Regions from separate parts of the Paraburkholderia sp. GAS42 genome, predicted to be linked through region 1. Evidence: riboswitches for the same ligand, from Rfam matches in the RefSeq annotation. Region 1 holds a riboswitch; each other region holds the start of a gene.
What was found. A riboswitch is a leader RNA that binds a small molecule or an ion and turns the genes downstream of it on or off. The one in region 1 is predicted to bind cobalamin.
Positions count from the first base shown of each region.

Region 1 (9,520 bases):
AAACAGGATCGCGACCACCGGCGCATCGGCACGCCAGCGTGCCTGCCAGTCTTCGACCGTGGGAACGTCGCGCGCCGGATGGTAAAGCGCTGCGGCTGGCAACGGTTGCGGCAGCGGCGGCTCGTCGCCCCAGCCCAACGCGCGATGCGCGATGCAGCGCAGAAACCGCTCCGCATTCTGCGGGCCGCCCTCGCGGAGATAACGCCATAGCTGATGACACAGCGCAGCGTCGGCGGTGCTGCGTGCGAGCAGATTCGGGTCTTCCTGAAGATCGCCCGAGAACATCGCGAGCACCTGCTGTTTGCGCTCCGCCAGCGCAACGACCTGCTCGATGCCGTATGGCCAGTAAGCCTCGCCGCCGAGGTGATCGACGACGACGACTTTCGCGTGCTGCAACACGTCCTCGACGTAGAAATCGACCGACGCAGGTTGCCGGAGGAATGTGACATTCGCGAGCCTCAGGCTCGGGAAATCAGCGCCCAGACGCGGGAAAACGCTCGCGAGCAGCGACAGCGTCGTATCAGCGGAACTGAGCACGACGATATCCGCCGGTCGCTGATCGATCCGCATGACGCCGGCCGTATCGTCGACAAAGCCACCCGGCGTGGTGCGCAGCAGATGCATGTCGATTTACGCCTGTTGCACGACGTTGCGGCTGTCGCTCAGAGCGACATCGAGCGCCTGCTGCAATGCGGCCTGATCGAGGTCTTCGCCAATCAGTACAAAGCGGCTCGCGCGCGTTTCGTCGGCCTGCCAGCGACGATCGAAATAGCTGTCGAAGCGTCGTCCGACGCCTTGAATCACAAGACGCATTGCTGCGCCCGGCAATGCCGCGAAGCCTTTGACCCGGTAAATCGTGTGGCTTTCGACGAGGCCCTGCAGTGCCGAGATCGCCGCCTCACGCGACGAAACGTTCGCCTCGACCACTACCGAATCGAACTCGTCGTGATGATGATCGGCGTCGTCGGCGGAACCGTGATGGTCGTGGCGCAGATGAATGGTGTCTTCGGAAGCTGACTCAAGACCGAGCAGTGCGTGCAGATCGAGCTGTCCCATGTGTGCACGCACAACCTTCACCTGCGGCGGGATTTCTTCACGGATCAGTGATTCCACTTCCCTTTGCCCTGCCTCGTCGAGCAGATCCGTTTTGTTCAGAATCACCAGATCGGCCGCGGACAACTGGTCTTCGAACAGTTCGTGCAACGGCGACTCGTGATCGAGATTCGGATCGGCTTTGCGCTGTGCGTCGACCGCTAGCGGATTCTCCGCGAACTGACCACTTGCCGCGGCCGGACCGTCGACTACGGTCACAACCGCATCGACCGTGAAGCTGTTTTTGATCTGCGGCCAGTTGAATGCCTGCACGAGCGGCTTCGGCAACGCAAGACCGGACGTTTCGATCAGCACGTGGTCGATCTGGTCGCGGCGTTCGACGAGTTTTTCCATCACTGGAAAAAACTCTTCCTGGACAGTGCAGCAAAGACAGCCGTTGGCGAGCTCATACAACTGGCCTTCGGCTTCGCTGCCGTCTTCGTTACACCCGATGCCGCAGCCTTTGAGGATTTCGCCATCGATGCCGAGTTCGCCGAATTCGTTGACGATCACCGCGACGCGAAGGCCGCCCGCATGTTGAAGAATGTGCCGCAGCAAGGTGGTTTTGCCGCTGCCGAGGAAGCCCGTGACAATCGTGACGGGAATCTTGCGCGTCTGCATCCTGACTCCAGGGTGGTGGACTGTTGAGTAGATGGGGACGAAAAACGGCTTGCCCGGAGCAACCGGACATTCGATGAAATCGTGGTCGATACGCCGCATCCCCGCGGCGTTTGCCTGTTTTTCTCGGGCCGGTATCCGGGCTGACGAAATCGCCGCTTCACCTTCCCGCGCATTTGACACGTTGCGCAGTGGACAGATACAGGCACGCTGTAATGTGCATGTATTGAAGCCGGCTTTACATCGCTATTAAGCGATGCCTTCGCTTACCGTTGCGGGGGCAGCACAGGTTGGCCCGATCCGTGCAGGAAGGGCTCCCTGTTTCCCGTTTAACTGCGCGCACGGAGCGTGCGCGCGAGCACCAGAGTGCGTGCGAGTGTAGGCTTCGGCAGTGGCAACGTCAAGAAAGGGCCCGCGGCAAGGGCACTCCGGCGGGCTTTCAGGGAGTGCCTGTGATATCGTATGCGCGCGTTTGGTGCCCGCACACGCGTTCGCGTGTGCTGTTAAACGGGAAACAGGAAGCGAAGCGATTTGCTGAGCCTGTGCTGTCCCCGCAACGGTAAGCGGCCAGCGGATCATGCATCCGCACATGTCATTCAACGCCACTGCCTGCGCTGCGCAGGTGGGAAGGCGAACGGCATGCGGTCGTCAGCCCGGATACCGGCCAGACGCAAGGGGCGACCGTTGCGATCGCCGAACGCCCGATCCGCGGGGGACGGAATGAGGCGCCTGACGTGTGGCAACGCATGATTCATCTATTCGTCAAGCCGTCGATATGACGACTTCCAGGCTTTCCCTTCCCGACTGCACGCCGCGGCCTGCGCGCTGCTGCGCGCCGTGCCGCTCACTATGAGCCGCGCCTGGCTGATCGGCGCCGGTCCAGGCGACGTCGAGCTGATGACGCTCAAGGCGACGCGCGCGCTAGGCGAAGCCGACGTCGTGCTTGTCGACGATCTCGTGAATCCCGATGTGCTGCAATTCGCGCGTAAGGATGCGGAAATCGTGTACGTCGGCAAGCGCGGCGGGCAGCCGTCGACGGCGCAGTCTGGCATCGTCGAGGCCATGCTCGCGCATCTGCGCGCGGGGCGCAGTGTCGCCCGGCTGAAAGGCGGCGATCCGTTCGTGTTCGGGCGCGGCGGTGAAGAACAGCAGGCGCTGGCAGCCGTCGGCATTCACGTCGAAATCATCAACGGTATTACAGCGGGTATCGCCGCGCCCGCTGCGATCGGCATTCCTGTTACCCATCGCGATCATGCACAAGGCGTCGTTTTCGTCACCGGACACGGCGCGGGCAGCGGCGAGCCGGACTGGCGCGCGCTCGTCGCGACGCAGATGACACTGGTTGTCTATATGGGCATGCGTCGACTCAACGACATCGTCGCCGCGTTGCTGCAAGCCGGCATGCCAGCGGAAACGCCGTGCGCCGCCATCGAATCCGCCACGCGCCCCGAGCAGCGGCACGTGCGCGCGACGCTCGATACACTCGCCGCGAAAGTCGCAGAAGCCGGACTCGGCTCGCCAGCAATCGTCGTGATTGGCGGCGTGGCCGCGCTCGGCTTGCCGTATCTTCCAACTGGCAACAGCACATGAAAACGCTGACCGTCGGCATCGGAAGCAAACGCAACGCATCTGCGCAGCAGATCGAATCCGCCGTGCGCGCGGCGCTCGCGCTGGCCGGCCGTTCGCTCGACGAAGTGCTTGCGGCCGCAACGATTGATTCAAAAGCACGCGAACCCGGACTCGTCGAATTCTGCACGCGCCATGGGCTGCTGTTGCACACCTTTGCGCCCGAGCAGATCGACGCGCTAGGAGAACTGCCCACGCCTTCCGATACGGTCCGTGCGCATCTCGGCGTCGACGGCGTATGCGAACCGTGCGCACTTCTTGCATCGCCCGGCGCGAAGCTGATCGTCTCCAAAACCACGCTCGATGGCGTCACCGTCGCCATCGCATCCGCACACTGATTTCCACGCAACACGAACGCCTCCCGGCACCAGGACACGCCATGAAGACAGATCCCGAATCGCATCAACGCATGACGCAACGCCGTCGCGAGGGTCACGAGAAAAAGCAGGCTTCGGCCACGGTCGAAAAAGGCCTGCTGATCGTCAATACAGGCACCGGCAAGGGAAAAACCACCGCGGCTTTCGGCATGGCCGTGCGCGTGCTCGGGCACGGCATGAAGCTCGGCGTCGTGCAGTTCATCAAGGGCGCGCTGCACACGTCCGAGCGCGATTTTCTGGGCGCGCAGGCGCACTGTGAATTCATCACGATGGGCGACGGCTACACGTGGAATACGCAGGACCGCGACAAGGACATCGCGACCGCGCGCAAGGGCTGGGACGAAGCGCGCCGGATGATCGAAAGTGGCGACTATCAGATGGTGATTCTCGACGAACTGAATACGGTGCTGAAGTACGAATACCTTCCGCTCGACGAAGTGCTTGGCGTGTTGAACGCGCGTCCGCACATGGTGCACGTTGTCGTCACGGGACGTCATGCGCCCGACGCATTGATCGAAGCCGCCGACCTCGTCACCGAAATGCGGATCATCAAGCATCCGTATCGCGAGCAGGGTGTGAAGGCTCAACGCGGCGTGGAATTCTGAGCGATGTCCACGTGCCCCGCCCTGTTTATCAGTGCGCCGGCGTCGGGTCAGGGCAAGACCACGATTACGGCCGGCCTCGCACGCTATCACGCGCGGTTGGGGCGGCGTGTATGCGTCTTCAAGACCGGTCCGGATTTTCTTGACCCGATGATTCTTGCGCGCGCCAGCGGCGCGCCGGTGCAATCGCTCGACCTGTGGATGGTCGGCGAAAGCGCGTGCCGCGCACTGCTGGCCGAAGCGGCTGGAAACGCCGATGTGATCCTGATCGAAGGCGTCATGGGTCTTTACGACGGCACGCCTTCCAGCGCCGATCTGGCGACCACATTCAACGTGCCTGTCGTCGGCGTGATTTCGGCGAAGGCGATGGCGCAGACTTTTGGCGCAATCTCGTTCGGGCTCGCGAACTATCGGCCAGGCGTGCCGTTTCATGGCGTGTTCGCCAATCGCGTCGGTTCACCGCGGCATGCGCAGATGCTCGAAGAGGCATTGCCCTCCGGTCTGCGCTGGATGGGACACATCGCGAGCACGAGCGACATCGAATTGCCGGACCGGCATCTCGGTCTGCATCAGGCAGACGAAATCGCCGACCTCGACGCCCGCATCGATCGCGCGGCCGATGCGCTCTCGACGACGACGCTCGCCGAACTGCCGCCGCCGGTCGATTTTGGCGCGCCGGCACGCGAGGTGTTGCCGCGTTTGCTCGACGGCATGCAGATCGCCATTGCGCGTGATGCGGCGTTTTCGTTCATCTATCCCGCCAACGTCACGCTACTCGAAACGCTCGGTGCGAACGTCATGTTTTTTTCGCCGCTCGCCAATGAACCTGCGCCGGAAACTGCCGACGCACTCTGGCTTCCCGGCGGCTATCCGGAGCTGCATGCGCAGACGCTTTCGCGCAATACGCTAAGCGCCACATCGATTCGCGCGCACGCCGCTGCCGGCAAAACACTGATTGCCGAATGCGGCGGCATGCTGTATTTGCTGGATACGCTAACCGACACCAGCGGCGCACGCACACCGATGCTCGGCCTGCTGCCTGGCCACGCGACGATGCAGCCTCGTCTCGCTTCGCTTGGCATGCAGCAGATCAACGGCACGCACGGCGCGATGACCGGGCACACGTTCCACTACTCACATCTGGAAACCACGATGACGCCGCTAACGACAGCTGTCCGCGCGCAATCCGCTGCGCCGGGTGAAGCCGTGTTCCGGGCAGGCAATATCGTCGCGACGTACATGCACAGTTACTGGCCCTCCAACCCGGCTTTCACAGCAGCACTCTTTCATGGCGAAGCGTTTTAGCGATCCGGATCGCGCGGCCGTTTACCGCGCCATTCACGAGCGGCGTGACATGCGGCACTTTCTTGATGAGCCGGTCGATCCCGTCGTTTTGAAGCGTCTGCTGGACGCTGCACATCACGCACCCAGCGTAGGCTTCATGCAGCCATGGCGCATTGCTCGCATTACCGATGCTTCACTGCGCGTCGCGCTGCACGCCGCAGTGGAACGCGAGCGGCTCAACACCGCGGACGCACTCGGCAAGCGACGCGACGAGTTCATGAAGCTGAAGGTGGAAGGCATGCTCGAGTGTGGCGAGCTGCTTGTCATGGCGCTCATGGACGATCGCGAGAAACATATTTTCGGCCGACGCACGCTGCCGGAAATGGATCTTGCGTCTGTTGCCTGCGCGATCCAGAACATGTGGCTCGCCGCGCGCGCGGAAGGACTCGGGATGGGATGGGTCTCGCTCTTCGACGTCGACGAAGTGCGTGCGCTGCTGCGCATGCCGGCAGGTGCGCAGCCGGTCGGCATTCTGTGTTTAGGCCACGTCGATGCGTTTTACGATCAGCCGATGCTGGAAACCGAACGCTGGGCGTCGCGCATGCCGCTCGAAGAATGCGTGTTCGAGAACTGCTGGCCGGACAACGGCGAGCACGGCAACGACGACGGTAAAAGCAACTTCAACGACGGATAACGCTCACGCGATCGTCGCCGCCGCATCGCCCGACTCCACGTTGGCGGGCGGCGCACCAGTCAGCACCTTCAAACCAGCCGCCGAAAACGCCTCAGCAGGCTCTGGCGGCAACGCTGCATCGGTTACCAGCAGATCGAGTTCGTCTGGGTTGAACGCCCGCACCAGCGCGCTGTGCCCGAATTTCGCGTGATCCGCGGCCACGACGCGCTGCTCGGCCTGCGCAAACGCAGCCTGCGCGAACGCGGCATCCCACGGCAAGGAATCCATCAATCGGCCGTGGTTGTCGATCGCCGTCACCGAGACGATCGCGTAGCGAACGTGGAACTGGCGGATAAACGTCAACACGTTCTCACCGAAGGCGGATGCATCGTCCGGACGCAGTTCGCCGCCCGTCATGAACACGCGGTTTTCGTTGCGCGGCGCGAGCGTGCGCGCGATCTCGGCGGAATTCGTCACGACAGTCAGGCGCGAATGCGCACTCAAGGCCTGCGCGATATGAACGCATGTGGTGCCGCTGTCGAGAATCAGCGAATCGCCGTCCTCGATCAGATCGCCAATGCGCGCAGCAATGATCTGCTTGCCCTCACGGTTTTCCTGCATGCGGCGCTGGAACGGGGGCTCGTCGAGATGCTCGGGCAGCATGATGCCGCCGTGAACCTTGACGAGCAGCCCGTCGCTGATCAGCGGCTTGATGGTGCGACGAACGGTTTCGTCGGACACGTCGAAGAGACTGGCCAGCCCGGTAATCGTGCACGTCTGCTGCGACCGCACGATGCGCATGATTTCAGCCTGGCGTTGGGTCGGGAACATGAGCGTTGCTGTTGGGAACGAGTGACGTGGTCTGGATCCGGGCAGTCTAGCAAAGGTCTGGGAAAGCGGAAAGCCCGATTCCTCGCATTTCAACATAAATCAACAATCACAGGTGTTTCAACCTGCCCACCTTATATTTCCGCCTGAATGCGCGTGGATATGGGTCAGGCCGCCTATCTCATCTCATCGCCGTTAACCGGACATACGCTCACAACCGCAGCCCGACACGTATTTCGCCACGCCAGCTTGCATTTCCCGTCATCCTCCTGCAACATACTTCCTCGAATATCCACACATTCCCACATTCATCGACGGAACGCGACACATGGTAACCACCCTTCCCCAGCACGCACGCGTGGTGATCGTCGGCGGCGGTATCGTCGGCTGTTCCGTCGCGTACCACCTGACGAAGCTGGGCTGGACCGACGTCGTGCTGATCGAACAGGGCCAGCTGTCGTGCGGTACGACGTGGCACGCAGCCGGGCTCGTCGGCCAGTTGCGCGCGCAGGAAAGCATGACGAAACTGATCCGCTATTCGACCGCCCTCTACGCCCGGCTCGAGGCTGAAACAGGGCTTGGCACGGGCTGGAAACAGTGCGGATCGCTGTCGGTCGCGCGGACAGCCGAACGCATGACACAGTTAAAACGCACGGCCGCCGTAGCGCGCGCATACGGCGTCGACTGCGACGTGATCGGTCCGAAAGACGCTGGCGAGTTGTGGCCGGTGATGCGCACCGACGATCTGCTCGGCGCCGTCTGGCTGCCCGGCGATGGCAAGGCGAATCCGACCGATCTCACGCAGGCGCTCGCGCGCGGCGCGCGGAGCGGCGGCGCGCGCATCGTCGAGAACACGCGCGTGACCGCGATCCACACGCGGCCTGCGGCGTCCGGCGGCCGCGAAGCGTGCGGCCTCGCGTGGCGCAACAAGGACGGCGAGGAAGGCACGATCGAAGCGGAAGTCATCGTCAACTGCGCCGGCCAATGGGCGAAAGCGATCGGACGTCTATGCGGCGTGACCGTCCCGCTGCATTCGGCTGAGCATTACTACATCGTCACTGAGCGCATCGCGGGCGTGCATCCGGATCTGCCCGTGATGCGCGACCCGGACGGCTTCATCTACTTCAAGGAGGAAGTCGGCGGCCTCGTCATGGGTGGCTTCGAGCCAGACGCGAAACCGTGGGGCATGAACGGCATCCCGGAGAATTTCGAATTCCAGTTGCTGCCGGACGACTGGGATCAATTCCAGATCCTGATGGAAAACGCGTTGCAGCGCGTGCCTGCGCTCGAAACCGCGCAGGTCAGGCAGTTCTACAACGGACCGGAATCGTTCACCCCCGACAACAATTTCATACTTGGCGAAGCGCCCGAACTGAAACGCTTTTTCGTCGGCGCGGGTTTCAACTCGATGGGGATCGCGTCGGCGGGCGGCGCCGGAATGGCGCTTGCGGAGTGGATCGTCGCGGGTGAGCCGACGATGGACCTGTGGCCTGTCGATATCCGCCGTTTCGCGCGCTTTAACGGCAACGACACGTGGCTGCACGATCGCGTGAAGGAGACGCTCGGGCTGCATTATGCGATGCCCTGGCCGAATCGGGAACTCGACAGTGCGCGACCATTCCGCCGTTCGCCGCTCTATGCGCTGCTTAAGGAAGATGGTGCGTGTTTCGGCAGCAAGATGGGCTGGGAGCGCGCGAATTTCTTTGCGCCAACGCCTGCCGAAGCGCATATCGAATACGCGTTCGGGCAGCAAAACTGGCTGGCGTGGAGCGGCGCGGAACATCGCGCGTGTCGCGAAGCCGTCGCGCTTTTCGACATGACGTCGTTCTCCAAATTTCTCGTGAAAGGTCGGGATGCGGAGGCGGTGCTGCAAGGCATCGTCGCTAACGATGTCGCGGTACCGCCGGGCACGACGGTTTATACCGGCATGCTCAACGAACGCGGCACGTATGAGTCGGACTTCACGCTCACGCGGCTCACCGATGATCAATATCTGATCGTCACCGGTTCAGCGCAGACCACGCGCGATTTCGACGCGATCGAGAAGCTCATTGCAGAGGACAAACATTGCACGCTCGTCGATGTCACCGGGCAATATGCGGTGCTCGCTGTGATGGGTCCGAATTCCCGCGCGTTATTGCAGCGTGTTTCTAAAGCTGATTTTAGTCACGAGGCGTTCGCGTTTGGGCAAAGCCGGGAGGTCGATATCGGTTATGCCACCGTGCGGGCTACGCGGCTGACTTACGTCGGTGAGCTGGGTTGGGAGTTGTATGTGCCTGTCGAGTTTGCCGTCTGTGTTTATGAGACTTTGCATGCCGCTGGCCGTGAGTTTGGGCTTGTGAACGCCGGGTATTACGCGATCGATTCGCTTCGGATCGAAAAGGGTTATCGGGCCTGGGGGCGTGAGCTTACGCCGGATT
Region 1 is NZ_JBNDML010000015.1:103,840-113,359, forward strand. Features, by position in the region: gene cobN (cobaltochelatase subunit CobN) at 1-624, opposite strand, end outside; gene cobW (cobalamin biosynthesis protein CobW) at 631-1,713, opposite strand; cobalamin riboswitch at 1,823-2,091, opposite strand; cobalamin riboswitch at 2,167-2,393, shown strand; gene cobA (uroporphyrinogen-III C-methyltransferase) at 2,560-3,300, shown strand; gene P3T16_RS22025 (cobalamin biosynthesis protein) at 3,297-3,674, shown strand; gene cobO (cob(I)yrinic acid a,c-diamide adenosyltransferase) at 3,716-4,318, shown strand; gene P3T16_RS22035 (cobyrinate a,c-diamide synthase) at 4,322-5,620, shown strand; gene bluB (5,6-dimethylbenzimidazole synthase) at 5,604-6,293, shown strand; gene P3T16_RS22045 (DeoR/GlpR family DNA-binding transcription regulator) at 6,297-7,103, opposite strand; gene P3T16_RS22050 (GcvT family protein) at 7,429-9,520, shown strand, end outside.

Region 2 (9,520 bases), on a different contig from region 1:
ACGAGCAGCGTCGCGGCCATCGAAAGCAGCACGGCTACGCCCGGTGGAAACACACGCAGCGCCGCAAGATAGACCACCGCCCCCAGACCGCCGACAAGCGTGCCCACCAGTGGAAAATATCGCGCCGCCGCGTTCAGATAGTGCGGCTCATAGCCGACCCAGCGCGGCACCGGCACGCGCGTGAAATAGCCGAGCGCGGTGAAGAAGTAACGCAGTTCAGCAAGCGGATTCATGATGGCGCGGGCCCGGCTGGAGCATCAGGCGTCGCGGTTCGCGACACCCGCGGACTCGAAGCTCGCCATCTCGTTGACGAACGCGACCGCTGCTCGCAACAATGGCAGCGCGAGCGCGGCGCCCGTGCCTTCACCGAGCCGCAGGTCGAGCGCGAGGAGCGGCTGCGCGCCGAAATGTTCGAGCATGCGTCGATGCCCGGCTTCGTTCGATGCATGCGCGAACACGCAATAGTCGACGACATCGGGTGCCAGCGCCTCTGCAACCAGCAAAGCCGATGTCGCGATGAAACCATCGACCAGAATCGTCATGCGCGCTTCTGCCGCGGCCATGAACGCGCCGGTCATCATCGCGATTTCGAAACCGCCGAAGGTTGCAAGCACATCGATCGCCGTGCGGGCCTGCGGATGCGCGGCCAGCGCCGCGGCCAGGATGTCGCGCTTTTTCGCGAGACCCGCGTCATCCAACCCCGTGCCACGCCCGACGCATTCGCCGATCGGCACGCCGCACAACCGGCTCATGATGCACGCCGCCGCCGACGTATTCGCAATTCCCATCTCACCGAACCCGATCACATTGGTGCCGAGCGCTGCATGATGTCGCACGCGCGCCGCGCCGGCCTGTAATGCGGCGAGCGCTTCATCATGCGTCATCGCGGGTTCGTGCGCGAAGTTGCGCGTACCGTTTGCCACGGGAATGTCGACGAGTGCTTCGGACGGCGGCAACGGCGTCGCCACACCCGCATTCACGATTTCGAGCGTCAACCCGGCGACGCCGCTCAGCGCATTGATCGCCGCGCCGCCCGCCAGAAAGTTCGCAACCATCTGCGCGGTGACCGCCTGCGGATACGGGCTCACGCCTTCGTGCGCGATGCCGTGATCGGCGGCGAAAACAATCATCGCCGGGCGCGCGATCACCGGATGCGTCGTGCGCTGGATCATGCCCATCTGAAGCGCGAGGTCTTCGAGCCGGCCAAGACTGCCGGGCGGCTTCGTTTTCGTATTGATGATGTGCTGCAGGTCGGCGCGCAACGTCCGATCGAGAGGTTCGACAACGGGTAGCGCGGGCGTGAATGAAGTCATGGTTGTCTGCTTGAAGAATAAGAGTTGTTGCGTTGGGTCGCGGGGATCAGCGCTTCATGCTCGCCGTCGCGGATCAGGATGAGCGGATAGCCGAAGGCGCGGCTCGCGAGCGCCGGCGTGAGCACGTCGCGTACGGGGCCCGCGTGCGCAGCGCCGTTTCCATCGAGTAACAGCGCGTGTGTCGCGAAGCGGCGCGCAAGATTGAGGTCGTGGCACGAAAAGATCACGCTACGCTGCGACTGCTGCGCCCAACGCATCAGCGCTTCGAGACAGTCGATCTGATGATGCAGGTCGAGATGCGACAGCGGTTCATCGAGAAGCAGCAGCGGCGCGTCCTGGCACAGCACCGCGGCAAGCGCCACACGTTGCCGCTCACCACCGGAGAGCGACAGCACGTCGCGCGTTTGCAGCGCGGTGAGACCGAGCGTATCGAGCGCGGCGTGTGCAGCCGCTCGATCTTCCGCACGTTCCCAGCCCCAGCCTGCGAGATGCGGAAAACGGTTGAGCATCACGATGTCGAGGACGCTCGCGCTGAACGCGTCACGCTCGCCTTGAGGCATCAGCGCGCGACGCTGCGCAAGCTCGACCGGCGACCACGCGTCGATGCGCATGCCGTCGACTTCGACGTGACCGCTCGACGGTTCGAGCAGACCCGCCAGCGCAGAAATCAGCGTGGTTTTTCCCGCGCCGTTCGGACCCGCGATGCACCACACTTCGCCGGGATAGAACGTGTGTGTGAAATCGTCGAGCAATGTGCGAGCGCCGGCGCGCAGCGTGACGCGTTGCGCGGAAAGTGCCGGAGTAGCGGGAACGCGTGCGTTCATCATCATCGCCTGCGCAATAGCATCCAGAGGAACACAGGCACGCCCGCCAGCGCCGTGATCACGCCAACCGGCAACTGCGCGGGTGCGATGACCGTTCGCGCGACGAGGTCGGCTCCCATGACGGCAAAGCCACCCGCGAGCGCGGCAGCGGGCAGCAACATGCGCTGGTCGTTGCCGAAGCACAGTCGCAGCATGTGCGGTACCACGAGTCCGACGAAGCCAATCGTGCCGCCCGTCGTTACCGCAGCCGCAGCCGCGAGCGACGCCACGAGATACACACGAAGCCGCACGCGTATGACGGGCACGCCAAGCGCCTGCGCCGCCGCATCGCCGCGCAGCAGCACGTTCAGTTGCGGCGCGGCGGGCACGATCGACACAAGCGCGACGAGCAGTGCAACAAGCGCAACCCACGGCATGCCGCCGCCGTTGAGATCGCCGGTCAGCCAGAACAACATGCCGCGCAGACGGCTTTCGGGCGCAACGCTCAGCAGCAATGTGATGACAGCGCCCCAACCCGCCGCGATCACCGCGCCGGTCAGCAACAGACGCGGCGACGCATCCTGCGGCTCACCGCGCCACAATTCACGACGCGCGAGGCCGAGCACCAGCAGGATCGACACGAACGCACCCGTGAACGCGCTGGCATCGACGATCCACCATGCGCATCCGGCAATCATCGCGACGAGCGCAAAACTCGCCGCACCGCCCGATACGCCAAGCACATACGGCTCTGCCAGCGGATTGCGCAGCAACACCTGCAGCAGCGCGCCGGCAATCGCGAGCAACGCGCCGCACGCAAAGCCAGCCAGCGCACGCGGCAGGCGCAGCGTGCGAACGATCTCGATCGCGAGATCCGGTGACGACGACGAAGACGATGACGTTAGCGACGACGAAAATTCACTCACATGCCACGGCATCAACGCAGCAAGCACACGCAGAGGCCCGACTGCGACACTGCCAAGCGCGAGCGACGCAATGAACACAACAAGCGCCAGCATGCCGAGACCGCACCAGATCAAGACGGCGCGCTTCGCGGTCATACCCGTGACGGAACGCATCGCAGCGCGATTCATCGCGGTGAAATCAGACGACATATCGACTCAGCCTGTGAGGCAGCAACGCAAGGCGCGTCACTGCTGCTGCCAGCCGAGCGTGAGATACGCGCCGCGTCGCGGGGTGTTGTACGTGTACGCCAGTTCATAGTCCCTGTCGAAAAGATTCTGGATCTGCGCGGCCACGTACCACGCCTTCGTGATGGTGTAGCGCGCCGACAGATTCACGACGCCGTAGCCTGCAAGTGTATTGCCGCTATCGTTTCGCTTGCCGCTCACGAGCCACTCGCCGCCCACACGCCAGCCGCCGATATCGCGATTCGCCGCGAACGAGGCGAAGCGACGCGCGCGCCGGTTCAGATCGGTGTCCGTGTCTTCGTCGACGGGATTCTGGACCGTAAAGGTTGCGCGCACATCGGTCTTGCCGACATGCCCGCTCCACGATCCCTCGACGCCCTGCACCTTCGCTTGCCCGACGTTCTGCGCAACGAATTCACCTGGACTCACCTGCTGATACTCGATCAGATTCGTATAGCGCGTCTGGAATGCGGTGAGCTTCATCACGCCGAGCGCGTTCGACGCGTACTGCAACGCCGCTTCGACCGAATGACTGCGTTCCGGCTGGATCGACGGATTGCCGCTGAACGGGAAGTACAGATCGTTGAAGGTCGGCGCGCGAAAAGCATCGGACCAGCTTGCAGTCACCTTCCAGTGTTCGGTGAAATCGTATCCGTAGCCGAGATAGTAACTGTTCGCGCCGCCGAAATCGGAGTACTGGTCGCGTCGCACGTTCGCCTGGAACTGACTGGCGCCAAAGCGTCCCGTATAACCGGCGAAGCCCGAGTTCACGTGACGGTCGGGCGCAGCGTAGGCGTTCGAATCAAGGCTCTGGTCGAGATGCTCGTAGCCGAGCTGAAACTTCTGCTGCGGCGCGAACGTGAAATCGTTCTGCCACGTGTATTGACGGTTATCCGTGTTGAAGTGGTCGGTGTAGGTGCCGTTCAAGGCCGTCGTGCTGCGGTCGTTACCCGCAGCGACGATGAAGTGCGTCGTCCACCCGTCGGTCACGCGACCGTTCGCGAACACCGACGCCTGCTGTACCTTGCTGTACAGATTGTTGAGATCGGTGGGCGCGCTGAACGGATTGTCGAAGCTGTCGTTGCCGTTCGACTGGAAGTAGCGCACGCCCACGTCCCAGCTTTCGTTGAAGCGGTGCCGCACGGATGCCGCGATGCTTTCGTTCAGATAGCCGTTCGCGTTCGGGTTGACCGGCGCGAGCGCGGGATTGATCGACGAGAAGCCGTCGTCCTTCGCGCGCGCGATCGAAAAGCTGAAGGTCGTCTTGCCGTCCTTGTCGAGCGCGCCGTCCACGCCGGCCTGCTGGCGCTGCGTGTGATAGCTGCCGTATTCGACGGAGAAATTGAAGCGTGGCGGATGATTGCCGCCATCTTTCGTGAACACCTGCACGACGCCGCCAACCGCACCCGATCCGTACAACGCCGACACGTTGCCGTTGACGACCTCGACGTGATCGATCTGGTCGAGTGGAAGCTGTTCGATCTGCGCGTTGCCAAGGCTCACCGAATCGACGCGCACGCCATCGATCAAAATGAGCGACTGCTGCGCCGAAGCGCCTCGCAGAAAAAGACTCGCCGACGAACCCGGGCCGCCATTGCGCACAATCTGTGCGCCGGGCGCGAGTTGCAGCAGGCCGGGCAGATCGCGCGCGGTGCTGTCGGCGATGTCCTGCGGGTTGAAGCGCGTGGTCTCTGGAATGGCATCGGCGAGCGACTGCGGTCCGCGCGCCGCGGTGACCACGACTGGCGCCAGCGTGACCACTGGCGCTGCGGACGGCGTCGCGTTCTGGGTGGACGCCGGTGCGTCGTCCGTCTTCGCGGACTGGGCCTGTGCGGCAAGCGGCAGGCCGGTCAAGGCGAGCAGCGCCGCGCGGGCGATGGGCGTGTACATCGGATGAATTCCTGTGGCTGGCGTGCACGGCCCGCTTCCCCGCAGGCCGTTGCGTAGCAGGACGGCCGTTCATCGACGCGCAGGCTGCCTGCCGCGTGCGAACGACGTCCTTCCCTCTGGCCGGTATCCGGGCTGGCGACGCATCGATCCGCCTTCCCACGCATGAATGCGCAGTGGCATTGCGCGCCTTTTTTAAGGGCGTGTACTGGATCGACTTGCGTGAAATAACGCGGTCGCTTACCGTTGCGGGGGCAGCACAGGTTAGCGCGGCCGTATCGCCGCGCGCCCTGTTTCCCGTTTAACTGCGCGACATGAAAACGCGCGCGGGCACCAAAGTGCCGCAAGTGTAGGAGCGACCTGCTGTAGCGTCAAGAAAGCCCGGCTCACTGCAATTCGCGTGCGCGCCATTTGCACGATTTCAGCGTTTTGCAGGCATAAAACTCGCAAAAAGCCGTGTTGTTACGTCTCGAAACGAGACAATTGTCGGAACCTGCGACATTCCGCGCTAGAATGCCGTGTCTTTAGAGGACGCAGCACATGCTCAACGAACTCGAAACACTCTCACAAAACATTGGCCGGCTGATCGAAATCAGCCAGCGTCATCACGAGGCGCGCCGCGCACTCGAAGATCAACTCGCCCAGGCGCGCGCAGAATGCGCAGCCATACGCGTTGAACTCGAGCAGACACGCGAAGAGCGCAACGCGCTGCAAGCGGAGCGTGACACGCTCTCGTCGAAGATCGACGACGCGCAGGTTCGCCTGAACGCCATCCTCGAAAAACTCCCGCGCGCGCGGTCGCACGCCGAGCCGGACAACCAGCTCGACCTGCTTGCGACCTCGCAGCATGAGGCGCATGAAGAGCACGACCAGGAAGCCGGCCGCGAAGTCACCCGCCACGGAGAAAATGCATGACCACGAAGCAGATCGAAGTCTCGATTCTCGGCCAGCCGTATCGTCTCGCCTGTTCGCCGGAAACCGAAGGCGCGCTGCTTGAAGCAGTGGCACGTGTCGATGCGGAAATGTCGAAGATCCGCTCGGGCAGCAACGTGCGTGGGCAGGATCGTATTGCCGTGATGGCGGCGCTGTCGCTGGCATCGGAACTGCTTAAGCTGCAAGCCAGTGTGCGACACGGAGAATCTTTTCCCGCTGAAGAAATCCGGCGTACAATGCACTCCATGAACGAACAGCTGGGCGCAGTCATCCAGCAGTACGGTGTGCAGTAAAAGTTTTAACGGGCGATTGTTTTAAAGGCCGGTTGTGTAACCGGTCTTCGAGTTCAGCGCAACGTACTTCGTGAGGTCGCTGTGATTGCAGCGAGCGTCTGGATTCAAAAAGTTTAGTCAGCTTCCCTGCCTGGTTCGCCAAGGTCATATATTCCTTGAACCAATGCCATGTGCACGGTTGCGGAAATTTGCAGCACGGGTGTGCGCGTCACTCTGTCTGATGTACCCGAAGTGCGGCTAACTGCGACCAATTCTGAACTCCCGGTTCAGGATGCCGGCCTAGCGGCTATGGCGGGGACCTATTCAACGGCATCGGACACTCGTCCGGTGCCGTTTCCGTTTGTAGTTCCGCTTTCTTTCGCTTTCTCTCTCCCTTTCTTCTCGACGTTCATATCGACTCATGCGCTACTGGCTAATGAAGTCCGAACCGGACGAAGCAAGCATCGATCATCTCGCCAACGCCCCGCATCGCACACTGCCCTGGACGGGCGTGCGCAACTATCAGGCACGCAACTTCATGCGCGACATGATGCAGGTCGGCGACGGTGTGCTGTTCTATCACTCGAGTTGCCCTGAGCCGGGTATTGCTGGCATCGCGGAAGTATCGTCGACACCCTATCCCGATCCGACCCAGTTCGACGCGAAGAGCCCGTACTACGATCCGAAATCGGATCGTGAGACGCCGCGCTGGACGCTCGTCGATGTCGTCTTCAAGAAGAAGATTCCGCTGATCCCGCTGGCGACGCTGCGTGAGCATCCCGAACTCGCGGACATGCGTGTGCTCGCAAAAGGCAACCGGCTGTCGATCACGCCTGTGACCGAAGCCGAATGGCGATTCATCACGAAGCACCTCGTGTGAGCCGGCGGACGCGATTTGTGTAATCGAATATTGCTTGCGGGAACCCGGCGGCCTGACAGACGCCTAACAGTTCCGCAAGCGCCGTGCCAGTTCGATGCACGACGCGTGCCGTGACGGTTCGTAATGGCGTGCTATTGCCGGGACCGTCGTGCACAACCGGTTGAAGAAGGAACTCGTTCAAATGACCAGAAAAACCGCACTCGCTTTCGCCTTCGCTCTTGCGTCCGTGACGCCGCTCGCCCTCTCGCTCGCACCCACTGATGCGTTCGCGCAGACGCTCGTGCAGAATCCGCCGTCGGGCGTGCTGTCGCTGTCCGCGCAGGCCAGCGCCGATGTGGCGCAGGACGTCGTCAACATCACGCTCTTCTATGAACAGGAAGCGAGCGACCCCGGCTCGCTCACGGGCACGCTGAACCAGCGCGCCGACTCGGCGCTGCAAAAGGCCAAAGGCGTCGCGGGCGTGACAGCGCGCACCGGCGCGTTCTCGATCTATCCGTCGACGGACCGCGACGGCCGTATTTCCGCGTGGCGCGGCCGCACGGAAGTGCAGCTCGAATCGCACGACTTCGCGGCGGCGTCGAAGCTTGCAGGCCAGCTGTCGTCGGTCATGCAGGTCGGCAATGTGTCGTTCTCGTTGTCGCCTGAAGCGCAGCGCGCCGCTGAACAGAAGCTGACCGGCCAGGCAATCGCATCGTTCCGTCAGCAGGCCACCTCGTCGGCTCAAGCGTTTGGCTATAGCGGGTACACGATTCGCGAGGTCAACGTGGGACACAACGGCGTGATGCCGCGTCCGATGATGATGATGAGCGCCCGTGCAGGCGCCGACGCGAAGGCTGCCGCGCCGATTCCGCTCGAAGGTGGGACATCGACGGTGACCGTCAACGTGTCGGGTTCTGTGCAGATGAAGTAACGCGCTTTCGTTTTAGGCGCGCGTAGAAACAGAAAAGCCACGGCATGCCGTGGCTTTTCTGTTTTCAACCGGCCGCTACGCCGAAGGTGAGTTTGTACCCACCACCGGCTCCGGCTGGCGTCGGCCGCGACGATACGCCCACAGCAGCATGAGGATGCCGGCGAGCACCATCGGCAGCGACAGCCACTGCCCCATCGAAAGCCCCAGCGCCAGCAGGCCCAGGAAATCGTCCGGCTCGCGTGCGAACTCCACCGTGAAGCGTGCAAGGCCATAGCCGATCAGAAACACCGCTGACGCCGCGCCCACCGGCCGCGGCTTGCGCGTAAAGAACCACAGCACGAAGAACAGCACGACACCTTCCAGCGCGATCTCATACAACTGCGACGGATGACGCGGCAGCATGTGATATTGCGCGAATACGTCGGCGAGATGCCAGCGCGACACGAGGTCCGGGTGCGTAGCCATCCAGCCCGCGTCTTCGTTTGCGGCGCCCGGGAACAGCATCGCCCAGGGCGAGCTCGGGTCCGTCACGCGGCCCCACAGTTCGCCATTAATGAAGTTGCCGAGCCGCCCGGCCGCGAGGCCCGCCGGCACCATCGGGGCGACGAAGTCGGTGACCTGCAGCCACGTGCGCTTGCGTTGCCACGCGAAGAGCGTCATTGCGAGCGTCACGCCAAGGAAGCCGCCGTGAAACGACATGCCGCCTTCCCAGACCTTGAAGATGTCGAGCGGATGCGCGAAGTACCAGCTTGCCTTATAGAACAGCACGTAGCCGATCCGGCCGCCAAAAATCGTACCGAGCACGCCGTAGAACAGCATGTCGTCGATATCTTTCGCGGTCCAGCCTTGCGCAGCAACGTGCGGCAGACGCAGCCGCAACCGGCCGACGACAATCGCCGCAATGAACGCCACAAGGTACATGAGCCCGTACCAGCGCACGGCGAGCGGCCCCAGGTGAATGGCGACGGGATCGAAATTGGGGTGAATGAGCATGTGTTTTTATGGGTGGTTCAACGGCGGATTCTTTATCGGTAACGACCGCGGGCGCGACACGCCGCCTGCAGCATGGATTGGACGGCCTGGCGGGCAATGCGTTCGCGGCACCCGCGCGAAAAACCATCAGCGCCTGCGTGTGCGGGCCTGCGCCGGCTTCGCGCGTTGCGTCCCTGCGGCCGCGCTCAGCGCAGGATTCGTCGCAAGGTTCGCTACATACGCGCGCACGATGTCGATGAAACCCGCGAGCACCGGGCTCACCTCGGCCGTGCGCCACACGAGACCCGTCTCGATGGCGGGCACCGATTCGCGCAGCGGACGGTACACGACGCCGGTGCGCCGCAGGTTACGCAGCGATTGCGGCACCAGTGCGACGCC
Region 2 is NZ_JBNDML010000014.1:73,445-82,964, reverse strand. Features, by position in the region: gene P3T16_RS20915 (adenosylcobinamide-GDP ribazoletransferase) at 1-233, opposite strand, end outside; gene cobT (nicotinate-nucleotide--dimethylbenzimidazole phosphoribosyltransferase) at 258-1,313, opposite strand; gene P3T16_RS20905 (ABC transporter ATP-binding protein) at 1,310-2,140, opposite strand; gene P3T16_RS20900 (FecCD family ABC transporter permease) at 2,140-3,231, opposite strand; gene P3T16_RS20895 (TonB-dependent receptor plug domain-containing protein) at 3,268-5,157, opposite strand; cobalamin riboswitch at 5,259-5,507, opposite strand; gene P3T16_RS20890 (ATPase) at 5,695-6,069, shown strand; gene P3T16_RS20885 (cell division protein ZapA) at 6,066-6,380, shown strand; RNA gene ssrS (6S RNA) at 6,501-6,682, shown strand; gene P3T16_RS20875 (EVE domain-containing protein) at 6,781-7,239, shown strand; gene P3T16_RS20870 (SIMPL domain-containing protein) at 7,421-8,149, shown strand; gene lgt (prolipoprotein diacylglyceryl transferase) at 8,225-9,142, opposite strand; gene P3T16_RS20860 (LysR family transcriptional regulator) at 9,269-9,520, opposite strand, start outside.
Region 2: linked by a shared signal. The riboswitch ahead of P3T16_RS20895 (TonB-dependent receptor plug domain-containing protein) and the one ahead of cobA (uroporphyrinogen-III C-methyltransferase) in region 1 are both predicted to bind cobalamin.

Region 3 (9,520 bases), on a different contig from region 1:
CCACGCCCGTAGAGAAGGCCCTGAAACATCCATGAATCTGATCCCGAACAGGACTTGCCATGTTCGCGCCGCCTGACGACGATGACCGCCAGTTCGCCGTCACGCTGGCACGCGGACTCGAAATGCTGCGTTGCTTTTTGCCCGGCGAACGAATGCTGGCCAATCGCGACTTCGTCGAGCGAACCGGCCTTTCCAAAGCCACCGTTTCACGGCTTGCCTATACGTTGACGGAGCTCGGCTATCTGCGTCACGACGTGCAGGAGCGCAAATACCGGCTTGGAGGTGGCGTGCTGTCGATGGGGTATCCACTGCTTTCCGGCATGCGCATCCGCCAGATTGCGAGACCGTTCATGCGCGAACTCGCCCTCTCGATACGCGGTGCGGTGTCGCTCGGCATGCGGGACCAGGCGAACATGATCTACATCGAAAGCTGTTCAGCCGACAAACGCTCCGACGCGCGGCCCGACGTCGGAGCGATCCGCCCCGTTCTGCGCACGGCGATGGGACGGGCGTGGCTCGCCGCCGTGGCACCCGAGGAACGCGAAGTGGCGCTGAACCAGCTGAGGGTTGGCGTACCTGACCAGTGGCAGCAATATCGTTCGCAACTCGATCAGGCGATGCGTGACTACGCGGAACGGGGCGTGTGCGTGTCGTACGGCGACATGCAAAAAAATGTGTACGGCGTGGCGGTACCGGTGTGCGCGCCGGTCGATTCGGAAACGCTGGTGTTCAACTGCGCCGTGCGGGCTCACACACCGCAGGCGCGCGCGCTGCTCGACGACGTCGCGCCGCGTCTCATGATGATGGTCTCGAACATCGAGGCCGCCGCGGGTTTGCGATGACGTGACGTCGGGACTATCGCCACAACCCGCCGCCTCACCACAGCCCCGCGACGATATCCACGAACACGATCTTCACGATCGTCATCGCCGGAAAAATCATCGCGTAACCGATGTCAGGCTTGTCGCTAAAACGGCGGCTTACGGACAACTTGCGGCCCGGCCCCGCAGCCGTTAAGATGCGAACAATTCTTATTTACAAAGAGCCGATTTCCCGTGTTTTTCGTTGCGCAATCTATTGCGGCCGGGCCCGCGCGCGCGGGCGCCCGCGCAACATGAGGCCGCTGCTCGTTCGCCTGCATCGCTGGATGGGCGTCGCGACGGCGCTGTTCCTGTTCGTCGCCGGACTGACCGGCGCGGTGATCGCATGGGATCACGAACTCGACGCGGCGCTGAATCCATCGTTCTTCCACGCGCGCACGAATGGGCCGGCGCTGCCTTCGCTGGAACTGGCAAAGCGCATCGAGGCCGCCGATCCGCGCTTCGACGTGACGTATCTGCCGCTCGGCGTCGAGCGAGGCCAGACGTTGCAGATGATGGTGCTGCCGCGCACCGATCCGAAGACCGGCCAGCCTTACGCGCCCGGCTTCAATCAGCTTGCCGTCGACCCCGCCACCGGCGAGATTCAGGGCCGGCGCGAATGGGGCGCCGTTTCGGTCGCGCGACTCAACCTGATTCCGTTCATCTACAAGCTGCACTACACGCTGCATCTGCCGTTCATGGGCAGCTTCGACACGGGCACGTGGCTGATGGGCATCGTCGGCATTGTGTGGCTGTTCGATAGCCTGATTGCGCTCGTGTTGTCGTTCCCGAGCGTGAAGGCGTGGCGCAAGTCGTTTGCGTTTCGCGTGCGGCGCGGCGGCTACGCATTGACGTTCGACCTGCACCGCTCCGGCGGCGTCTGGATCTGGGGCGTGCTCGCGATCGTCGCGCTGACTTCGGTCTCGATGAATCTCTCCGATCCGGTGGTGCGCCCGATCCTTTCGACGGTGTCGACGCTCACGCCGACGCCGTTCAACAATCCCGAACTGAAACGTCGCGGCGAGCCCGGCAACGTATCGCTCACGGCTGAGCGCATCGTGCAGATGGCAGCGCAGGCGGGCCGCGAACGCGGGCTCAAGTCGCCGCCGGGCGCGCTGTATTACGTGCCGTCGTTTAATGCATACGGTGTGGGATTCTTCGCGCCGGGCCACGATCACGGCGACGCCGGTCTCGGCAACGCGTGGCTGTACTACAACGCGAATACCGGCAAGCTGGCAGGCGGATCGATACCCGGCAAAGGCTCGGCCGGCGACATCTTCATGCAGGCGCAATACCCGCTGCATTCCGGCCGGATCATCGGGATCGGTGGACGAATTCTGATGAGCTTCACCGGCATCGCGGTGGCGATATTGAGCGCAACCGGGCTGATGATCTGGCTGAAGAAGCTCGGTGCGCGCCGCCGTTCTGCGGCGGCTGCAGCTGCGGCGTCCCGCTCGGGCGTCACGCGGGAGTCTGCTGCGCAGTCCTGACCACGCAGCACAACACACGCTGTCGCGCGGACGGCTGCGAAGCTCTGTGGCTTGATACGCGGGCACGCCGTGCCGCCCTTCCACATGACGTAGCTATCGTCGACATCCAGGTCATCTCGTGTCTTCTGTTGCAGCATTCAAACTGATATTGCTCTCGCTCGTCGCGATCATCGGACTCGAGCTCCTTGCGAAACGTCTGCGTCTGCCGCCAGCCGCCGCGTTATTGGAAGTGTCGGCGCGGCTTGCGCGCGGCTGAGCGGCGAGCGGCTGGATACGCCAGAAGAAGACGGGGAGAAATGCAGGCAGTTGCAGGCTCAGGCCTTGCCTTCCGGCTGAACCGCCTGAGCCCGTATCAAACGACATCAAAGCGACATCAAAGCGACATCAAGGCAACGCGGATGTCCTGGCTTCGCCCGCGCGAAGTTGCGCGCGTTCGCTGCGTTCGACGAGCCAGCCGAACAGCAGCCCGATCGTCGTCCAGATGATCAGCTGCATGCCGATCGCCGCAATGCGGAAATGCCACAGCAGCGTGGCCGGGAAAGTCTGCGGCACCTCGTTGATCACCGGCATCGCGATCTGCACGGCCGCGATGATCGCGACATACACCCCACCGCCGATGATCGCCGCGTTCCACTGACCGAAGCGCGCAACCGCGCGTCGCCGCACCTTCAGCGAAAACACCAGCGCAACCAGCGATATCGCGATCATCAGGAAGAAGAGCCCGGTGCGCGGGCCGATCGTTTCGGGGTCGCCGATGGAAGGCGGATTAGCCGGATACTTGAGATTCGGCACGATCACGAGCGCGATAAACGCCGCCGCTGCGAGCATCGCGGACAGCGCCCGCGCGCCCAGCTTGCCGACGCGGCCATACGCATACGCGAAGGTCAACGCGAAGAGTCCGCCGAATGCCGCGCCGTACACGACCACGCCAGTCAACAGGCCGAGACCCGCCTGCGTTTCGCGGCTGACGAGTTCAGGCTCCGGCGCTTCGCCACGCGCCGCTGCGGCTTTCTCTTCGAATGTAATTGCCTGCTCGACCGCGGGTTCGCCGGCGAAGCGGGCGAATGCGAACGTGAGGAGTCCCGCGGCGATGCCTGCAAGCATGCCGCGTACCAACAGTTTGCCTACCATGTGTGCCCCCGTTAGTGGCAGGGGAAGCCGAGCAGATGGCGGCCGTCGTGGACGAATTCGTGAACCATCATGCCAGGGACGAGCGACGTCGCCCCTTGTTCAGCGCCGACAAAATACAGCGCAAGCAAAAGCAGCAGGCCGCCGAAGATGACCCACGGCAGCAGTTCGCGCAGGGGGATCAGTGCAGGTTGAGCGGCCGGCGTGAAAACGGTGTCAGTCATGATGAATCTCTCCAGGGGTTACGCGCCCCGACAGTCGACTAGAAAAGGGATGACTCGAAGCTCAGGTCTGGCTTTCGGCTCTATGCTGAGCCGATTACAGTGGCGCGACCGCGCCGGGCTTACACCGGCTTCCGCGCTTCGGTGACGCTATTCTACGCGCTAAACTTCGCCGCGCCAGCGTGATGAACGCTACGCCTCCGACAAAGGGACACGAGATGCAGACACGGTTGCTGCTGGTCAGCCACGCGGCAACGCGGGCGATGCGCGTGGGCGCTTTCCCCGCCGACGATCCGCTCGATGCGCGCGGCGTGGCCGAGATCGAGGCGTGGCGCGAGCGGGCGCAGAGCGTCGCTCAAGCCGCGCGCGTCTTTCGCAGCGACGCGACCTGCGTCCGCGAAATGGCTGAAGCGCTTGGGTTGAAGACGGAAGCCGCGCCCGCGCTGGCCGATGTCGATTGTGGCGAGTGGCGCGGCCGAAGGCTCAGCGATCTCGCCGCCGAAGAACCGGATGCGCTCGCCGCATGGACGCGTTCGCCCGACGCCGCGCCGCCTGGTGGCGAGTCCTTCAGCATGGTCCTCGCCCGCGTCGGCGCGTGGCTCGACGCGCTTCAGCCTGCACACGACGGCGACGCTTTAGTCGCGATCACGCATGCGGTGGTGATCCGCGCGGCGATCATTTACGCGCTGGGCGCACCGGCCTCAGCGTTCAGGCGGATCGAGATTGCCCCGCTGTCGATTGTCGAATTGCGGCGTTCGCGGGACGGAAGCTGGGCCTGGTGGCCGGGCTCCGCCTGAAATCTGAGGGGAGGAAGCAGAACTGCAGAAGAGAGAACATGCCTTCGTACCCGCTGGACGCTACGTCCGACGCGAGAAGCTGTACCGGATTGCCGGGATCCGCCACAGCCGCTCGATGTTCGCGCTGCGCTGCATGAAGAGCGTGCCTTCTGCAGATTGGGTAAGGTGGCGATAGCTTGACCTTCGCACCGCCCTGGCGCGCGGTGCCGCAATGTGGTGCGCCGCCCGTCAAGGCAACGGCCAGCAATTGTCACCGGCACCCCCACAGGCAAGCCCCGACGCTCATCGGCATGGAGCTTGCATAGCCGCTCGCATCGCGTCCCCCACGGACGCCCGACGAGCGGATCTCTCCCATGCTGCGCGACGAAGCGCCCTATAAGGCAATCCTCGATCACATTCGCTGGACCCCTGCGCCCGTACTGTACGCGCAGCGACATGGGCTGCTGGAACAGGACGCCGCCGTGTTCCCGACCTCCGCCGGCAGCGTCGAAAGCGCCGCTGCCGCGGCGTTTCCTCGAGCCGCCTGATGCATCGCGGAGGTTGTCGCGACCTGAGGAATTCCTTAGGCACATTTGAGGCGCGCCCGATTTCTGGCGCAGAGGCCGGCCTTTAGGCTCGCATGATGCACAACCCGAACGAAACGCCCGCGCGTACGACGCGCCCCGTCAGCCGCGCCGAACGCGGCATGGTCGCCACCGCGCATCCGCTTGCGACGCAGGAAGCGCTCGCCGTGCTGCGCGCAGGCGGCAGCGCAGTCGACGCCGCACTCACTGCCGCCGCGATGCTCAACGTCGTGCAGCCGCATATGACGGGCATCGGCGGCGACGCGTTCTGGATGATCGCGCCTGCCGGTGAAGCGCCGATCGGCATCGACGGTAGCGGGCAGAGCGCGCGACGCGCGACGCTTGAGCGCTTTTCAGGTCACACAGCACTATCGACACGTGGCGCGCTGGCTGCGTTGACGGTTCCTGGCGCGGTCGGAAGCTGGATGCTGGCGCGTGAGCGCTTCGGCAAATTGCCGCTTGAGCGCGTGCTCGCTCCCGCGATTGACTACGCGCGCGAGGGCGTCGCGGTCGGACGCGATCTTGCGCGCTGGTTTGCGGACGACGCCGAAGTACTGCGCGCCGATGCGGGCTGCCGTGCGACGTATTTCGATGAGCACAGTCACGTGCTGAAGGAAGGCGCGCGTCTCAGGCAACCCGCGCTCGCCGGAACGTTCGGACACCTCGTGCGTCATGGCCTGTCGGCGTTCTATCGCGACATCGGCGATTCAGCCGCTGCATATGTGGATGCGCAGGGCGGTCTGCTCGATGCCACGGATTTCGCCTCATATCGCGCGCAATGGGTGAAGCCGCTGCGCACGCGTTATCGCGGCTATGAGGTGTGTCAGATGCCGCCGCCGTCGCAAGGCATGGCCGGCGCGATGATCCTCAACTTTCTGGATGGCGTGCAGATCGATCCGCGGGCGCCTCTTGGCGCCGATTATTTTCACGCGAAGATTCAGGCGATCAAATGGGCATCTGGTTATCGCGACCGGCATCTGACCGATCCCTTGATTGTGAAGGTGCCCATTGATGAACTGCTTGCTGCGTCACTCGCTGCACGCGAACGCGATGCGTGGCTAGCCGACGCGACGCGCCAGCACGCCGCCGTCGCGCAAGGCAGCGATACGACGTTCATCTGCGTAGCCGACAGCGAAGGCAATGCTGTTGGCCTTGTGCAAAGCCTGTACTTCGATTTTGGTGCGGCGGTGCTCGATCCGGCGACCGGCGTGCTGTTGCAAAACCGTGGATCGTTCTTCTCGCTCGATCCGCGTCATCCGAATGCGCTCGCGCCTGGCAAACGCACCGCATCGACGTTGATGTCCGCGATGCTGCTTAAGGACGGCCTGCCGTATCTCGTCTACGGCACGCAGGGTGGCGAAGGACAGCCGCAAACGCAGACGTCGATCGCTACGCGCGTCGCCGATTTCGGCTGGGACGTGCAGCGCGCAATTGAAGCGCCGCGCGTGCTGTGCGGCCGTGCGTGGGGCGATGCATCGAACCGTCTGCTGCTCGAAGACAGCGCGCCCGCCGCGACCTTCGATGCGCTGCGGGCGCTCGGTCATCCGGTCGAAGCGGCTGCCGCGCTGCATCCGCTATTTGGCACGGCGCAGGCGATCCGTCTGCGCGGCCCGTGGTCGCCGTTCTTCGAGGGCGGTGCCGATCCGCGCGGCGAAGGCGTCGCGCTCGGCTACTGAATACGTCGACGCCATGACTTCGTCAACCCGCCACGTCGATCTGCTGATCCGCCACGCGCGCGTCGACGACGACGCGCCGCTCACCGACATCGTGATCGACGCTGGCCGCATCGTTGCACTTGCAACCGGTTGGGACGGCACGGCTCGTGAAGAAATCGACGCCGCCGGCCGCGCGGTCGTGCCGGGCTTTATCGAGCCGCATATCCATCTCGACAAGGCGATGTGGCATCGCGCGCGGCCTTCGGTTGCCGGCACACTGGAAGAAGCGATCCGCACCACGGGCGAACTGAAATCGCGTTGCGACCGTGAAGACATGCTGACGCGCGCGCGACGTGTTCTCGACATGGCCGTGCGCAATGGCACGATCGCAATGCGCACGCATCCGGACGTCGATCCGATCCAGCAACTGCTCGGCGTCGAAACGATGCTCGAACTGCGCGACGAATATCGCGATCTGATCGACCTGCAGATCGTCGCGTTTCCGCAGGAAGGCCTGATCAAGGCGCCCGGCACGCTGCAATTGCTGGAAGAAGCGTTGAATCTCGGCGCCGACGTCGCCGGTGGCTGCCCCTACAACGAAGCGAATCGCGAAGACACCGAAGCCCATATCGATGCGGTATTCGCGCTCGCGCAGCGCTTTAGCGTCGACATCGACCTGCACGCCGATTTCGCCGATGACACCGCCGACGCCCGCTTCTTCGCCACTGAATACATCGCGCGCAAGACAATCGAGACTGGCTATCAGGGCCGTGTGTCGCTTGGACACGTCACGAGTCTCGGCTCGCTGCCGCCCGCGCAACTCGCACCGCTGGTCGAACTGCTCGCCGATGCGCACATTCACATCGTCACGCTGCCCGCGACCGATCTTTACCTCGGCGCCCGCCGCGACACAGAAAACCCGCGCCGCGCGCTCACGCCATTGCGCGCGCTCGTCGACGGAGGCGTGAACGTCGCGTATTCGTCGAACAACGTGCGCAACGCGTTCACACCGTTCGGCAACGCGGACGTGCTGACCATCGGCAACCTGCTCGCGCACGCTGCGCAATTCGGCACGCCATCGCAGCAGGCGCAGATTCTCGCGATGGGCACCGTCAATGCAGCCCGTGCAATCGGCATCGAAGGCAACTACGGCATCGCGCCTGGACGGCTCGCCGATCTCGTCGTGCTCGATACGCTATGGATCGCCGACGCCCTGCTCGACATGCCGCCGCGTACCTGGGTCATCAAGCGCGGCCGTATCACCGTGACCACGCATCACTGCTGCGAGATTCATCGCGCTCATTCCACAGAAGAGGTGTAACGTGCCCGCCCCGCTCTCATCGTCCGCTTCATCGTCTTCCTCGAATCCGCACGCGCAGTCGCAGATCGAACTCGTTCACGTGACGAAACGCTATGGCGACAGCGTGGCCGTCGACAAGCTCGATCTCTTTATCGAAGGTGGCAGTTATTGCTGTCTGCTTGGGCCATCCGGTTGCGGCAAGACCACGACGTTGCGCATGATCGCCGGCCACGAAACCGTCAACGACGGCGACGTGCTGATCGGCGATCGCAACGTCACGCTGCTCGAACCGAGCGACCGCGGCACCGCGATGGTGTTTCAGCACTACGCGCTGTTCCCGCATCTGTCCGCACTCGATAACGTTGCGTTCAGCCTGCGCATGCGCGGCGTCGGACGCGAAGAGCGCGAACAGCGCGCGAAAGCGCTGCTCGAACTCGTTTCAATGGGCCAATACGCGCATCGCAAGCCAGCGCAGCTTTCCGGCGGCCAGCAGCAGCGCGTCGCACTCGCGCGTGCGTTGCTGAACCAGCCGCGCTGCCTGCTGCTCGACGAGCCGCTATCCGCACTCGATCCATTCCTGCGCGTGCAGATGCGTGCCGAACTGAAACGCTGGCAGAAAGATCTCGGCATCACATTCGTTCACGTCACGCACTCGCAGGAGGAAGCGCTCGCGCTGGCCGATCTCGTCGTCGTGATGAACGGCGGCAAGATCGAGCAGGCGGGCACGCCGCATGAAGTGTTCAACCATCCGCGCACGGAATTCGTCGCGCGTTTTCTGGGCGCGCACAACGTGATTCCGGCGGGTCAGCAGATGATCACCGTGCGCGCCGACCAGTTGCGCGTCGCGCCGCACGGCACCGTGCCCGTGCAGGACGGCCGCGAAGGCTTGAGCCGCATCGGCGGTGTGCCATGCCGCGTGACGGCAACCGAGTATCACGGCACGCACGTCCGCATGAGTCTTGTGACCGCCGATACCGATCGCGAGCTGATCGCGCTCGTCGGCGATGCTGAATACGACCCCGCCCAGATGAAGGTAGGTGCGCGCGTCATCGTCTGGTGGAGTGAGGCACATGCGCATGCGCTTGCTGCCTGAAGCGCATTGAAACACGCTTTAAACGATCCGATTTTCTCTGAAAGCATCACAAACGCAACGAGGAGCCTTTGCCATGAGCGACAAGAAAACAACGGACGCCCAGGTGGACACCGCCGCCACAGCCGTCCCTGAGACAGCAACGCATGCACCCGAAGCCGCCGCACCTGGCGGTCTTTCGCGCCGCACCTTCCTGAAGGGTGCGGTTGCGGCCGCCGGTATCACCGGCTTCCCATACGTCCACGCGCAGGAAAAGATCACGCTGCGCTATCTCGGCACGGCCGTGAACCAGAGCGCCGACATCGCGAAGAAGTTCAAGGAAGACACGGGCATCGAGCTGCAATACATTCCGCTCACGACCGACGACGTCACGAAGCGCATCATCACGCAGCCGAATTCGTTCGATATCGCCGACA
Region 3 is NZ_JBNDML010000018.1:60,422-69,941, forward strand. Features, by position in the region: gene P3T16_RS24530 (IclR family transcriptional regulator) at 1-35, shown strand, start outside; gene P3T16_RS24535 (IclR family transcriptional regulator) at 60-842, shown strand; gene P3T16_RS24540 (PepSY-associated TM helix domain-containing protein) at 1,115-2,350, shown strand; gene P3T16_RS24545 (hypothetical protein) at 2,469-2,606, shown strand; gene P3T16_RS24550 (CbtA family protein) at 2,735-3,481, opposite strand; gene P3T16_RS24555 (CbtB domain-containing protein) at 3,493-3,702, opposite strand; cobalamin riboswitch at 3,744-3,886, opposite strand; gene P3T16_RS24560 (histidine phosphatase family protein) at 3,918-4,496, shown strand; gene P3T16_RS24565 (hypothetical protein) at 4,850-5,023, shown strand; gene ggt (gamma-glutamyltransferase) at 5,119-6,735, shown strand; gene P3T16_RS24575 (amidohydrolase family protein) at 6,749-8,035, shown strand; gene P3T16_RS24580 (ABC transporter ATP-binding protein) at 8,037-9,107, shown strand; gene P3T16_RS24585 (ABC transporter substrate-binding protein) at 9,181-9,520, shown strand, end outside.
Region 3: linked by a shared signal. The riboswitch ahead of P3T16_RS24555 (CbtB domain-containing protein) and the one ahead of cobA (uroporphyrinogen-III C-methyltransferase) in region 1 are both predicted to bind cobalamin.